Regions from separate parts of the Rhodopseudomonas parapalustris genome, predicted to be linked through region 4. Evidence: riboswitches for the same ligand, from Rfam matches in the RefSeq annotation. Region 4 holds a riboswitch; each other region holds the start of a gene.

Region 1 (3,201 bases), on a different contig from region 4:
TCAGGGGGCGTACCAGATGCGGCGCGACCAGGCCGATGAAGCCGATCGTTCCCGACACCGAGACGGCACCGCCGACGCCGAGCGCGGTGCCGGCGATCACGATCAGCCGCAGTCGGGCGACGTCGACGCCGAGGCTCTGTGCGGTCTCCTCGCCGAGGCTGAGGGCGCGGAACGCGGCACGCTGACTGAGGAGCAGCAGGGCGCCGGCGACGATGAACGGCAGCGCCAGCACGACATGGCGGAAGCTGCGGTCTTCCAGCGAGCCCAGCAGCCAGAACGCGATCTCGAGGCTGGCGAACGGATTCGCCGACAGGTTCATCACCAGCGCGGTGGCGGCGCCGGCGAGGGCGGAGATCGCCAGACCTGCCAGGATCAAGAGCAGCAGGCTGGCGTTGCGGCCGGCGACTGCAAGCAGCACGAACACCGAGACGAACGCCATCGTGATCGCCGCCGCCGGCAGCGCGAACGAGCGCACGTCGGCGAGCCCGAGCGAGATGATCAGCACGGCGCCGAACGCCGCCGATTGCGGCGCGCCGAACAGCGACGGCGACGCCAAAGGATTGCGCAGCAGGCCCTGTAGCGCCGCGCCGGACAGACCGAGAATGCCGCCGATGGCGAGGGCCAGGATGGTGCGCGGCAGCCGGATCTGCTGCACGATGATCTGCTGCACCTCGCCGCCGAATCCGATCAGCGCCTGCACCACGGCGAGCGGCGACAGCTTGACCGGCCCGACTGCGAGCGATCCGATCGCCAAAAGGGCCACGAGCACCGCGAGCGCGGCGGTGACGGCCGCCGCGCGCGAATTCGGTCCGGAACGTCGGGTCATACCGCGCTCATTTCTGCACGGCCGGGGCGACCTGGTCGAGCCGGTGATAGCCGTTGAGGCGATAGATGATGGTGGAGACGATCCAGCTCGCCACGAACAGCGCCACGATGCCGTAGCCGAGCGCGCCGAAATTCTCGTTGAGCTCGGCGATCCATTCCCAGAACGCGCCTTCGAGATGGAACCGTCCGGCGAGCAGCCCGAGCGTCTCGATGCCGCCGATCAGCAGCGCCACCAGCACCGACACCGTCGTGATGGTCATGTTGTAGTACAGCTTGCGGACCGGGTTGCGATACGCCCAGCCATAGGCGCCGAGCATCAGCACGCCGTCCAGGGTGTCCACCAGGGTCATGCCGGCGGCGAACAGCGCCGGGAACACCAGGATCGACCAGTGCGAAATGTTGCCGGAGGCGTTCGCGGCCAGCCCGAACAGGCTGATCTCGCTGGCGGTCTCGAAGCCGAGCGCGAACAACAGCCCGATCGGAAACAACTGCCAGCTCTTGGAGACGAAGCGGAACAGCGGCCGGAACAGCCGCGCCAGCCAGCCGCGCTGCTGCAGCAGCTCGTTGATGTCGTCGTCGTGCACGACCTCGCCGGCCTTGGCCTTCTTGAATGCGCGATACACGCCGCTCAGCACCGACAGGTTGGCGATGGCGATCGCGAACAGGAACAGTGCCGACGCCGAGGTGCCGATCACCCCGCCGATCTCGCGATAGCCCGAGAACCGCTCGGTCAGCGAATTGGCCGCGATCGCGATCGCCAGCGACGCCACCAGCACCACGGTGGAATGGCCGAGCGCGAAGAACAGCCCGACCGTGACCGGCCGCTTGCCTTCCTGCATCAGCTTTCGGGTGACGTTGTCGATCGCCGCAATGTGGTCGGCGTCGAGCGCGTGGCGCAGGCCTAGGCTGTAAGCTAGTACCGCTGTGCCGATCAGCACCGGCTCGCCGGCGAACGCGGTGAGCGCCCAGGCCCAGGCGGCGAGGTTGGCGAGCACCAGCCCGCCGAGCACGGCGATCAGGCGGACGCGGAATCCATCGGAAGAGGTGGGCGGAATGAGTTCGGTCATGGCGGTCTCCGGCCGGTGAGCAGCATCCTGTCACCTGTGCGGCGGACCGCTCCAGCCGCGCGCGCCGCACGGTGGAAGATGACGCACTCAGGCCGGTCTCCTGGCTCACGGGTCGTCGCAATCCTTCGCCTTCCCGGGCTGTCGCCCAGTGGCCGATTGAAGGATCGCTCGCCGCTCACAGTTGCGGGCGCAGCGCCGGATTTGGGCTTGGCTGTCAAAGCGTGCGGCCCGCACCGGCTTCCCTGTGCCGGACGATTCCCGGCACACCTGAACGGGCGCGATCAAATGGAAGCGGGACTGCTTTGTCAATCGCCGCCTTGGTCGGGCGGCAAGTGCGTTGTCGAGCGAAGGGGGAGCCGGTTCGCGTGAAGGAAATGCGTCACAGCAAGAAATAAGAGCGTTTCACGCCGGTGTGCTGAGCTTCAGCCCGATCATGCCGGCCACAATCATCGACAGGCACAGCACACGGACGCCGCTCGCCGGCTCACCGTACAGCGTCATGCCGACCACGATGCTGCCAGCGGCGCCAATTCCGGTCCACACCGCATAGGCGGTGCCGAACGGCAGCGATTTCAGCGCGATACTCATCAGGCCGAAGCTGGCCAGGATGGCGGCCAGGGTCACGACCGCCGGCCAGAACCGGGTGAAGCCCTCGGAATGCTTCAGTCCCAGCGCCCAGACGATCTCCATCAGGCCCGCGGCAAACAGCGCGAGCCAGCCGGTCATGGCTTCCTGCGCGGCGGCAGCGTCAGCACGGCGGCTTGCGCATAGCCGCGATACGGCCGGTCGAACCGCAGGCCGGCCCCAGTGCGGGCCGCGACCTGCATCAGCACGGCTTCCAGACTGTCGCGCGGGGTGACGTCGAACAGCGTCAGCCAGCGTCGCAACAGGTTGCGGGCCACTGAAGGCAGGCCGCGCTGGTCGCCGAAATCGACGATGTGCAGCTTGCCGCCCGGCTTCAGATTGGCGACGGCGCGATCGATCACCGCGGTCCAGTCCGGGATCATCGACAGGCTGTAGGAAATCATGACGTGGTCGAAGCTGACCGCCTGGCCGAACACCGCCTGCGCGGTAAACGCCGTGGCGTCGCCGTGCGCGACCTTGACCCGCGACATCAGTCCGGCACCTTCGATCGAACTGATCGCAGAGGTCAGCATCTCGGTCGAGACGTCGAGACCATAGAACTTCGCGTCGCGGTATTGCGCCGCCGCCTGAATCAGGTTGCGGCCGGTGCCGCAGCCGACTTCGAGAACGGATTCGCCCGCCTTCGGCTGCAGTTCGGCGATCAGCCGATCGCGGCCGAGCAGAT
Region 2 (3,201 bases), on a different contig from region 4:
GTGGCCGGGGCGTCCGGCTTTGCGGAAATACGCCACCACCTTGGCTGCACCGATTAGTCGCGCGGCGCGGACGCTCATCAGGTCCGGCGCGCCGGGGCCGACTCCGACACCGTAGACGGTCGGTGCGCTCATTCACGTTCACTCGCCAGCGCGTTGATTGCGGCTGCGGTCATCGCGCTGCCGCCGCGACGGCCGCGCACGATCACGCAAGGCGAGGGCGAGTCCGCCAACAGCGCCTCCTTGGACTCGGCCGCGCCGACGAAACCGACCGGGATGCCGATAATCGCCGCGGGGCGCGGTGCGCCGGGCTCGGCAAGGATTTCGAGCAGTCGGAACAGCGCGGTCGGCGCGTTGCCGATCGCGACCACCGCGCCCTGCATCCGGTCGCGCCACAGATCGACCGCGGCGGCCGACCGGGTGGTGCCGAGCTTTGCGGCGAGGGCCGGGACATCGGGATGGTTCAGCGTGCAGATCACTTCGTTGTCGGCCGGCAGCCGCTTGCGGGTGACGCCGTTGGCGACCATCTGCGCGTCGCACAAAATCGGTGCGCCGGCCTGCAGCGCGGCGCGGCCGGCCGATACAAAGCCGGGCGTGAACGCGATGTCGCCGGCGACTTCGACCATGCCGCTGGCGTGGATGATACGCACCGCGATCTTCTCCTCGACGGCGGTGAATCGATCGAGCGCAGCTTCGGAGCGGATGATCGAAAACGACTGACGATAGATCGCGTCGCCGTCTCGTTCGTAGGCGTAGGTCATCGGGCGGCGTCCTCGATCAGCTCGGGGAGAATGGAGGGATGCTGGTTGGCTTCGGCGGTCGCGCTCTCGCTCGGCGCGTCCATGGCAGAGATGCTGAGGCCCGCGGCGAGCGCGAGCTGCATCAGGATGGCGCGTGCGGCATCGCCAGCGCGCTGAATGTACAGCCTGTTCAGGCGACGGAGCGTCGTGGGGGGCAGGTTGGTAATCAGTTCGCTCGGAACGTTGGGCTGCTCGCGGGCAGAGAGGACCGCGAAGGCAATGCGTCGGCTGCCGGCGAATGCGGCGATTGCTTCGACGGCTTCACGGCAAGGATGCGCCTGATCCGGCAGCGCGATCAGAATCGCGCGTAGCGGCGACGCGTCGAGGGAGCGATCACATGCCTGCGCAGCAAAGCTTGCGAGATCGCTGGTGTGCAATCGGTTGACGTTGCCGGGCCATGCCTGGGCGAAGGCCGCCAGCGTTTGGGCGCCGGGCGACAGCACCGCGATCTCGGCGGCGTCCAGCGTAAGCGACGGCTGAGAACCGGTAAAGACACCGGGATGGAGCGCAGTGGGCGGCATCGCGCCGAATCTCGTCGGTTGGCCATCGCGAGCGATGGCTCAAAACCGGCGAACGGACCTGCACTCCGGACCGCCGAAAGACATCCCGGGGCACCCCGCCCGAAACGACGTCAACATAGCAGGCGACGGCAGGTCTCCTGGCTCACGGGTCGTCGCCGATGCAGCCTTCCCGGAGGTTATCCAGTGGCGTGTTGCGTCGGCTCACCGTTTACAGTTGCGGGGGCAGCTTCGGCTCGATCGCTGCGGGCAGCGACCTTCCGATATTCCCTCTTCGTCCTGTCCGAGGACAGGACACCGTCGGCGCGCGATGTTTGGGACGGAAACGGCGAACTGTCAATCGACCTTGATGGTCGGGCGGTTGCCAGCAAAACATCATCAATTTCGCGCCAGCTTGATCGGGATCAAGGCGAGTCGCTGGCTGCATCAGGAGCGCGCCCCGAAGCGCTGCGCTGGCTGTCGATCGCGGCCCGCAGCAGCGCAGCCGCCCGGAACGGCGCGTGCAGCGCCTTGCTGAACGGCAGCGCGGCGAACAGGCCGAACACCAGTCCGAGATGGGTAGCGAGCAGCAGCCCCATCGCCGGCGTGCTGCGGAAGCCGAGCACCGCGAGCCCGCTGGCACCGACCAGGGCCAGCAGAATCAGAAACGCGACGTTCAGCCGGGTCTCGCCGCGATCACTCGGCGCGCGATCGGCCCACGCTTCCAGTCCCAGCAGCCCGACAGCGCCGATGGTCATCGTCACGCCGCCGCCGAGCCCGAGCATCACCGGCAGGCTGGCGACAGGGTAGGGCGCCATCACGCCCAGCAGGTGATGATAAGCCGAGGCTACGATCGTCGACAGGCCGCTGAGCACGAAGCCGCCGGCGGTGAGGTGATGCAAGATCCGTCGCCGCTGTGAGGTTCGCTCATCATGGTCGTGGCAGCCGGGGCCGCCGCCGCCGAGGTGGCGCAGCGTGACGATGTCGGACAACGCGATCGGCAGCGCGCGCACGATTTCGCTGATCGTCGTCTTTGGCGCGATCGTGCGCCAGTATCGCAGGGTCGCCAGCGTGACCGCGATGACTGCCCATCCGAAGGTGGCGGCCGCGAGCCCGGCCATCGCCGGCCACGGTAGCACGCGATAGAACGCGCCTTCGCTTGCATCGGCGGCGAGGAAGGTCGCTGGCGAACCGGCGCTGAGCACGAGAGCGAAGGTGATCAGCAGCGCGAGCGCGACAGTGCCTGGCACCGCAAGCGATGATGCACGAAAGGCGCGCCCGAGCACCGGCGGCCACAGATGGTCAGCGTAGGAGCGCTGCCGCAGGCCGGCGAATGTCGCCGGCAGGTTGACGGCGAACGGATGCGGCGGCGCGTACTGACAATCGTGCCAGCAGCCCTGGCAGTTGTGGCACAGGTTCGACAGGTAGCTGACCTCGCTCAGGCTGAAGCCGTGCTTGCCGTCGATCGCCGGAAACACCGGGCAAAGTCCGTCGCAATACATGCAGGCGCTGCAGATCCGCAGCACGCGCTCGGCTTCTAACATCGGATCAGCCGCGGACATGGCGCGCCGCCTCGTCGCCGGCGATCTGGCCGAACGCCGCCGACAGGGTGATGCCGAGCCCGGCGAGATAGCCGCGGCGCAGCACGTTCGCAGCCATGATCATGCCGGCTGCGAACAGGCCGTCGTGTCGGCTTCCGTCAGCCTGCACCACCCGCATCGTCGCATCGACCTTGATGCCGTAGTGTACGAACGTCAGCCCCGGCCGCATTGGATAGGCGGCGAATGGTGGCTCCGCGATGGTCCGCGCGGCGTTGGCCGGCGTGGCATTGAAGTGATCGATGCTCCGTGAAAAGGCCGTGGGATCGATCTGCAGCGCAGCAGCCAATTCGCCGAGTTTAGGTGCAG
Region 3 (3,201 bases), on a different contig from region 4:
CGAGGCCGAGCGGAATGGATGTGATTCGAGTGACGATGCCGCCGTCGAACTGCGGCCCGCGCGCATCGACCGGAACGACATGGCATGTAGTCGGATCGCCGATCGCACAGCCGCCGGCCCCGATCAGCAGATCGAGCAGGCGACCGTCCGAATAAGGCGTACCGCGGACCATCCATCCTTCGGCGGCGCTGCCGAAATTTTCGTGCAACCAGGCGGGGTCGGCCCCGGGGCCACCGGCACAGGCCACGACGCTGCGCGTGCGGATGGCGGCGTCCGCCCCAGCGGATCGAACGTTGATCGTCCAGCCTTCGTCTTCGGCACGCCGCAGCGACCGTGCCTCGCTGTCGTAGCTGATCGCGACGCCCATCCGGTTGGCGGTGGCGTACAACGCATTGATCATCGCCTTGCCGCCACCGAGCGGAAATGCGGTGCGTCGGGAATACGGCATCACTCCGGTGCTTGGTGGCTGCAGGTGCACGCCGTGGTCGATCAGCCAGCCGGCGATACTGTGCGCGCGTTCAATCAGTAGCTCCGTCAGCGCCCGGTCGGTGTCGTCGCCCGTCACGCTGCGCAGCTCGGCGCGCAATTCTTCCGCCGTGTAGCGATCGGGGACGTAGTCGAGTGGCGTCTCGTGTGTCAGCCGGAAATTGCGACCGTGGCGCGCATTGCCGCCGCGAAGGGGGCGCGGTGCCGCTTCGAGCAAGCGGACCGCGGCGTCGCCGCGGCGCGCGGCGATCGCCGCGCAAAGACCGGCGATTCCGCCGCCTATCACTGTCACGTCCCACAGCAAGATGCGGTCAATCCGGTCGAGATGATGCGCCTAAGCCGCTCGATAGCGGCCAAGAAAAGCGCGGCCTGGTGGACCTTCGTCTTAGAGGGCGGCTCCGGGGCGTTGTCAATCTTGCGCCCGAGGCATCGGCGTGCTGTGGTGCCGCTCGCTTCGGTGCCCTTCGTTCGAAGGGTGAAACGGGAATGCGGTGCGGCGAGCAATCGCCAAGTCCGCGGCTGCCCCCGCAACTGTAAGCGGACCGCTTCCGGTCACACCGCCACTGAGCACGGCGCAACAGCCGCTCGGGAAGGCGACCGGGACAATGTCCGCGAGCCAGGAGACCGGCCGAAGTCCGAAAACCATGCCATTCGACGGTGGGTCGAAGAAGGACACAGACATGCTGCACCGACCGCCGACCTGACGCGCGCCTCCGCTTCTCGCGGAGACATCCTGCCGTCGCCCGAACGAATCCGCGCGATCAGCTTCGCTGTCGTCGCCGCTATTTTGTTCGATCGTTCTCACTGCCCCGCAGAAGCGGCGGCAGCGCATTGCTATTGCCGAGCTTCCGAATGCACGCGCCCTTGCTTGATCCCCGTATCGTTTCCGTTCCGCCGATCGATCCTGCTCCTGAGCTTGAGCTGCGATCCCGGCTCGACGGCAAGGCGAAGCCGCCGGGCTCGCTGGGCCGGCTCGAAGATATCGCTGTGCAGCTCGGGCTGATCTGGCATCCCGCGCCGCCGCGCGCTGAGCGGGCGGCGGTGTTCATCTTCGCAGGCGATCACGGCCTCGCCGCCGATCGGGTGTCGCCGTATCCGGCGAGCGTCACGCGTGCGATGGTCGAGGCGTATCTAGCGGGTCGCGCCGGCGTCAACGTTTTGGCGAATGCGGTGACGACCGAGGTGCGGATCGTCGACGGCGGCATCGATGCCGACATGCCGCCGCACCCCAAGCTGATTGATCGCAAGATCCGCCGCGGCACCCGCAACGCCCGCCACGAACCGGCAATGACTCACCAGGAGGCCGCGCGTGCCATCACCGCGGCGGCCGATCTGGTGCGCGAGGATATCGCCGGCGGGCTCGACATCGTCGCGATTGGCGAGATGGGAATCGGGAACACCACTTCGGCCGCACTGATCACCCACGCGCTGACGGCGGCGCCGATCTTCGATTGCGTCGGCCGCGGCGCCGGGATGGACGATGCCGGGGTCGCGCACAAGCGCGCCATCGTCGAACAGGCGGCGGCGCGGGCGCAGCCGACGGCGCCGCTCGACGTGCTCGCCGAATTCGGCGGCTTCGACATTGCGATGATGGCCGGCGCAGTGCTCGGCGCCGCGGCCTCGCGGCGGCCGGTGGTGATCGACGGCTTCATTGCCAGCGCTGCGGCGCTGCTCGCGGTGCGGCTGCAGCCCGCGGCGCGCGGTTACTGCGTATTCTCGCATCGCTCGGCCGAGCGTGGCCACCGTGTGCTGCTCGAAGCGATGCAGGCGGTGCCGTATCTCGATCTCGGCTTGCGGCTGGGCGAGGGCACTGGCGCATTGATGACCGTGCCGTTGTTGCGCGCTGCCGCCGGCATTCTCAACGACCTCGCCGCGCTCTCGGACGTGCTGGCGGGCCGGCTCGGATCGCGCTCGTGAGCCGGCAGATCCAATCCCTGCTCAATGCCGTGCAGTTCATGACGTTGGTGCCGACGCCGCGCACCGCGCAGTTCGACGACGACTGGCTGCTGAGCGCATCGAAGTACTTTCCGCTGGTCGGCGCTGGGATCGGTCTGGTCTGTGGTGGCGTGCTGCTCGCGGGCTCGCTGATCTGGTCGGGCATGGTGCCGGCGATGATGGCGGTGGCTGCTGGCGCCGCGCTCTCCGGCGCGCTGCACGAAGACGGCATCGCCGACACCGCCGATGGGTTGTTCGGCGGCCGCACCCGCGAGCGGCGCCTGGCGCTGATCAAGGACAGCCGCCTCGGCCTGTATGGCGCGGTGGCGCTGGTCCTCAGTTTCGCGATCCGCGTTGCAGCGCTTGCGAGCCTCCCACCGTGGCTCGGCGTCGCCACTCTGGTGGCCGGCTATAGTCTGGGGCGGACCGGCATCGTCGCGGCGATGTCCGCGCTGCCTTATGCCGGCGACGCCGCCACCGGCAAGCTGAGCTATCCGACGCGCACGATCAGCACTGCAGGCTGGTTCGGGCTGGCTGCGTTCAGCGTGCTGGGCGCGCTGTGGCTGATCATGCTCAATCCGCTGGCGGCCATCGTCGGGCTGCTGGTCGCGGGTGTGTTCGCCCTTGCGGCGCCGTGGATCGCGCTCCGGCTGATCGGCGGCTATCGCGGCGACGTGCTTGGCGCCACTGAACAGATGATCCAGATCGGCCTGTTGCTCGGCGTCGTCGCGATGGCCGGTCCTGGCTGAGTGATGCCGCTGCTGCCGATCACCGTCAACC
Region 4 (3,201 bases):
CCCATCAGGCCGAGACCGACTGGGCGATGCCGGAGGTTGGACGCCCGTGCCTCGGGGATGGTGTAGAAATTGACGTCGATGACGTTGTCGAGCATCCGCATCGCGGTCGTCACCGTGCGGGCCAGCCGATCGTGATCGAGCCGGCCTTGCGCCACATGATTGACGAGGTTGATCGAGCCGAGGTTGCACACCGCGACCTCGCGCTCGGAGGTGTTCAGCGTGATCTCGGTGCAGAGATTCGACGAATGCACCACGCCGCAATGCTGCTGCGGCGAGCGCAGGTTGCAGGGATCCTTGAAGGTGATCCACGGATGCCCGGTCTCGAACAGCATCGTCAGCATCCGCCGCCACAGATCGACCGCGCGAACCTGCTTGGTAACGCGCAGTTCTCCGCGTGCGGCCTTGGCTTCGTAAAAGGCGTAGCGCTCGGCGAAGGCGCGGCCGGTCAGATCGTGCAGATCCGGCGTCTCATCCGGCGAGAACAGCGTCCAAGGTCCGTCCTGCTCGACGCGGTGCATGAACAGGTCCGGCACCCAATTGGCGGTGTTCATGTCGTGGGTGCGGCGGCGATCGTCGCCTGTGTTCTTGCGTAGATCGAGGAATTCCTCGATGTCGATATGCCAGGTCTCGAGATAGGCGCAGACCGCGCCCCTGCGCTTGCCCCCTTGATTGACCGCGATCGCGGTATCGTTAGCGACCTTCAGGAACGGCACCACGCCTTGGCTTTCGCCGTTGGTGCCCCTGATATGGGCACCGAGACCACGGACTTGGGTCCAGTCGTTGCCGAGGCCGCCGGCGTATTTCGACAGCAGCGCGTTGTCCTTGATCGATTTGAAAATGCCGTCGAGATCGTCGGGCACCGTGGTGAGGAAGCACGACGACAATTGCGGTCGCAGCGTGCCGGCATTGAACAAGGTCGGCGTCGACGCCATGAAGTCGAACGACGACAGCAGGTTGTAGAATTCGATTGCCTTGGCCTCGCGATCGACTTCGCGCAGTGCGATGCCGCAGGCCACCCGCATGAAGAACGCCTGAGGCAGTTCAAAGCGCGTGCCATGGACATGCAGGAAGTAACGGTCGTACAGGGTCTGCAGGCCGAGATAGTCGAATTGCAGGTCGCGCTCGGGTTTGATTGCGGCGGCGAGTCTTGCCAGGTCGAAGCGGCCGATCTCAGGATCGATCAGCTCGTGCGCGATGCCGACTTTGACATAGGCGCTGAAGTAATCGGCATAGCGTTCCGCCATCTGCGCCTGTGTCGCCTGATGCGGCCGGCCCTCGACGAAGCTCAGGGCTTCGCGGCGGAGCTTGTCGAGTAGCAGCCGTGCGCTGACCTCGGCGTAGTCGGGCTCGGTCTCGACGAAGATTCGTGCGGCAAGAATCGGCGCCAGCGCCAGTTCGTCGTCGCTGATCCCGTCGTAGAGATTGCGCTGCGTTTCGGCGAGCACGGCGTCGACCGATACCCCGTCGAGCCCCGCGCACGCTTCCGCGATGATCGCGGCGAGGCGCTGCATGTCGATTGGAAGTAACGTTCCCTCGGCGGATTTGGTGCGCAGCGCGGGCGCGACGGGTTTAGCCTGCGCGGCCGCCGCCTTGGCACGTTCGCGGGTGCGCTCTTCGCGATAGATCACGTAGGCGCGCGCGACCTTGTGGTGCTCGCTGCGCATCAGGGCCAGTTCGGCCTGATCCTGGATATCTTCGATATGGAAGGTGCGTCCAGGTCCGACCCGGCGGGTGAGATTGGCAACGATCTGGTCGGTCAGCTCAGCAACGGTGTCGTGAACGCGCCGGGACGCGGCGGCGTTGCTGCCTTCGACGGCGAGGAACGCTTTCGTCAGCGCAACGGCGATTTTCGATGCGTCGAACGGCGACACCTCGCCGCTCCGCCGGATCACCTGATAGCTCGTCTCGTGCGCGGCGCCGGCTGCGGCGTCGGCAGAGGCGAGGGGTGACAATGGCGCGCGGCGCGCGGCGTGGGCAGCTTCGGTTCCGACAGACATTCCCAAGACCCCGTGGATGTTGGGGCAGGGACATGGCGGAGACGCGAGCAGGAGGGCGTCCGTGAGGACTGCGACGGCTGCCATGCGACCCACCGGGACACCCCGCCCAGGGACGATTGCGACTGTCGCGGCAGGTCTCCTGGCTCGCGGGTCGTAGCGTCGGTCCAGTCTTCCCGGGCCGTTGAGGGCCCAGTGACGAATATCGGACGTCGGCTCGCCGCTTACAGTTGCGGGGGCAGCGCCGGCGTTGCACCGGCTTCCCTCTTAGCTCTCGGGTCGCTGACGCGACTCGAAAGACCGTGACATCTATATATTGTAGTTAGGTAGACCTTTGGTCAATCCGTTGTGTCGACTTTGGGCGGATGTTCGCTGTGGACGGTACCTGAGTCAGGGGGCGACGGAGCGGAACGGCTGTACCCGCGTGCGTCCGGCGCCCAGTGAGCCGAGATCGGCAGACAGCCGTTCCAGCGCGCACGCGTCAAGCAGATCCGGGTGAACGGTCGTGCGCAGATCGCAACTCACCCCGCTGCCGAGCACAAGCGCAAGGCTGGCGCGCGCGCCGTCGCCGCTGCCGGCGACGCCGGTGATCCGATCGTACTCGGCGAACGGCGCTTTGACGTCGAAGCCGATCCAGTCGAGCAGCGGCAGGACGCGTGCGAGGCGTTCAGGATAAGGCCCCGCAGTGTGCAGTCCGATGCGAAAGCCGAGCGAACGCACTGCCGCGATCGCCAGCGGAAGATCCGACTGCAGCGTCGGCTCGCCGCCGGAGAACACCACTCCGTCGAGCAGCCCGCGCCTTGTCTCCAGGAATGCGAACACGTCCTGCCACGCCAGCTGATCCGGCCCGCGGGCCGGCAGCAGATGCGGGTTGTGGCAGTAGCCGCACTGCCAGGGACAGCCTTGGCAGAACACGGTCGCGACCAGCTCGCCCGGCCAGTCGCAGGTCGACAGCCGGACGAGACCGCCGATCCGCAGCTCAACCGTGCTTGGCGCGGGCTTCGGTGAAGTACTTGCGGTCATTGAATTCGCCGATCTTGCCGCGGTTGAACGAGGCGACGGGACGGTGATAGCCCATCACCCGGGTCCAGATCTCGCAGGGTTGGCGCTCGGCATCGGTCAGTTCGATGGTGTCCATCGCGTCAGTGGGGATGGTCACGTGGGCGTTCATCAATCGTCTCCTTCTGTTCAGTGGGTGGCGGCGAGC

What was found. Region 4 has a riboswitch for cobalamin ahead of M9H71_RS12190 (ribonucleoside-diphosphate reductase subunit alpha). Riboswitches for the same ligand answer to the same signal wherever they lie in the genome.
Region 1: another riboswitch for cobalamin. It lies ahead of M9H71_RS03225 (HoxN/HupN/NixA family nickel/cobalt transporter); the one in region 4 lies ahead of M9H71_RS12190 (ribonucleoside-diphosphate reductase subunit alpha).
Region 2: another riboswitch for cobalamin. It lies ahead of M9H71_RS03995 (hypothetical protein); the one in region 4 lies ahead of M9H71_RS12190 (ribonucleoside-diphosphate reductase subunit alpha).
Region 3: another riboswitch for cobalamin. It lies ahead of cobT (nicotinate-nucleotide--dimethylbenzimidazole phosphoribosyltransferase); the one in region 4 lies ahead of M9H71_RS12190 (ribonucleoside-diphosphate reductase subunit alpha).

The regions. Positions count from the first base shown of each region.
Region 1 is NZ_JAMKBZ010000002.1:240,065-243,265, forward strand. It holds gene M9H71_RS03220 (FecCD family ABC transporter permease) at 1-826, opposite strand, end outside; gene M9H71_RS03225 (HoxN/HupN/NixA family nickel/cobalt transporter) at 834-1,892, opposite strand; cobalamin riboswitch at 1,966-2,178, opposite strand; gene M9H71_RS03230 (DMT family transporter) at 2,295-2,618, opposite strand; gene M9H71_RS03235 (class I SAM-dependent methyltransferase) at 2,615-3,201, opposite strand, start outside.
Region 2 is NZ_JAMKBZ010000003.1:105,969-109,169, reverse strand. It holds gene M9H71_RS04005 (precorrin-2 C(20)-methyltransferase) at 1-132, opposite strand, end outside; gene M9H71_RS04000 (precorrin-8X methylmutase) at 129-758, opposite strand; gene M9H71_RS03995 (hypothetical protein) at 755-1,318, opposite strand; cobalamin riboswitch at 1,429-1,632, opposite strand; gene tcuB (tricarballylate utilization 4Fe-4S protein TcuB) at 1,720-2,856, opposite strand; gene tcuA (FAD-dependent tricarballylate dehydrogenase TcuA) at 2,843-3,201, opposite strand, start outside.
Region 3 is NZ_JAMKBZ010000003.1:102,600-105,800, reverse strand. It holds gene tcuA (FAD-dependent tricarballylate dehydrogenase TcuA) at 1-778, opposite strand, end outside; cobalamin riboswitch at 925-1,133, shown strand; gene cobT (nicotinate-nucleotide--dimethylbenzimidazole phosphoribosyltransferase) at 1,339-2,403, shown strand; gene M9H71_RS03975 (adenosylcobinamide-GDP ribazoletransferase) at 2,400-3,170, shown strand.
Region 4 is NZ_JAMKBZ010000011.1:132,814-136,014, forward strand. It holds partial or broken gene M9H71_RS12190 (ribonucleoside-diphosphate reductase subunit alpha) at 1-1,997, opposite strand, end outside; cobalamin riboswitch at 2,110-2,314, opposite strand; gene M9H71_RS12195 (anaerobic ribonucleoside-triphosphate reductase activating protein) at 2,385-3,017, opposite strand; gene nrdD (anaerobic ribonucleoside-triphosphate reductase) at 2,974-3,165, opposite strand; gene nrdD (anaerobic ribonucleoside-triphosphate reductase) at 3,183-3,201, opposite strand, start outside.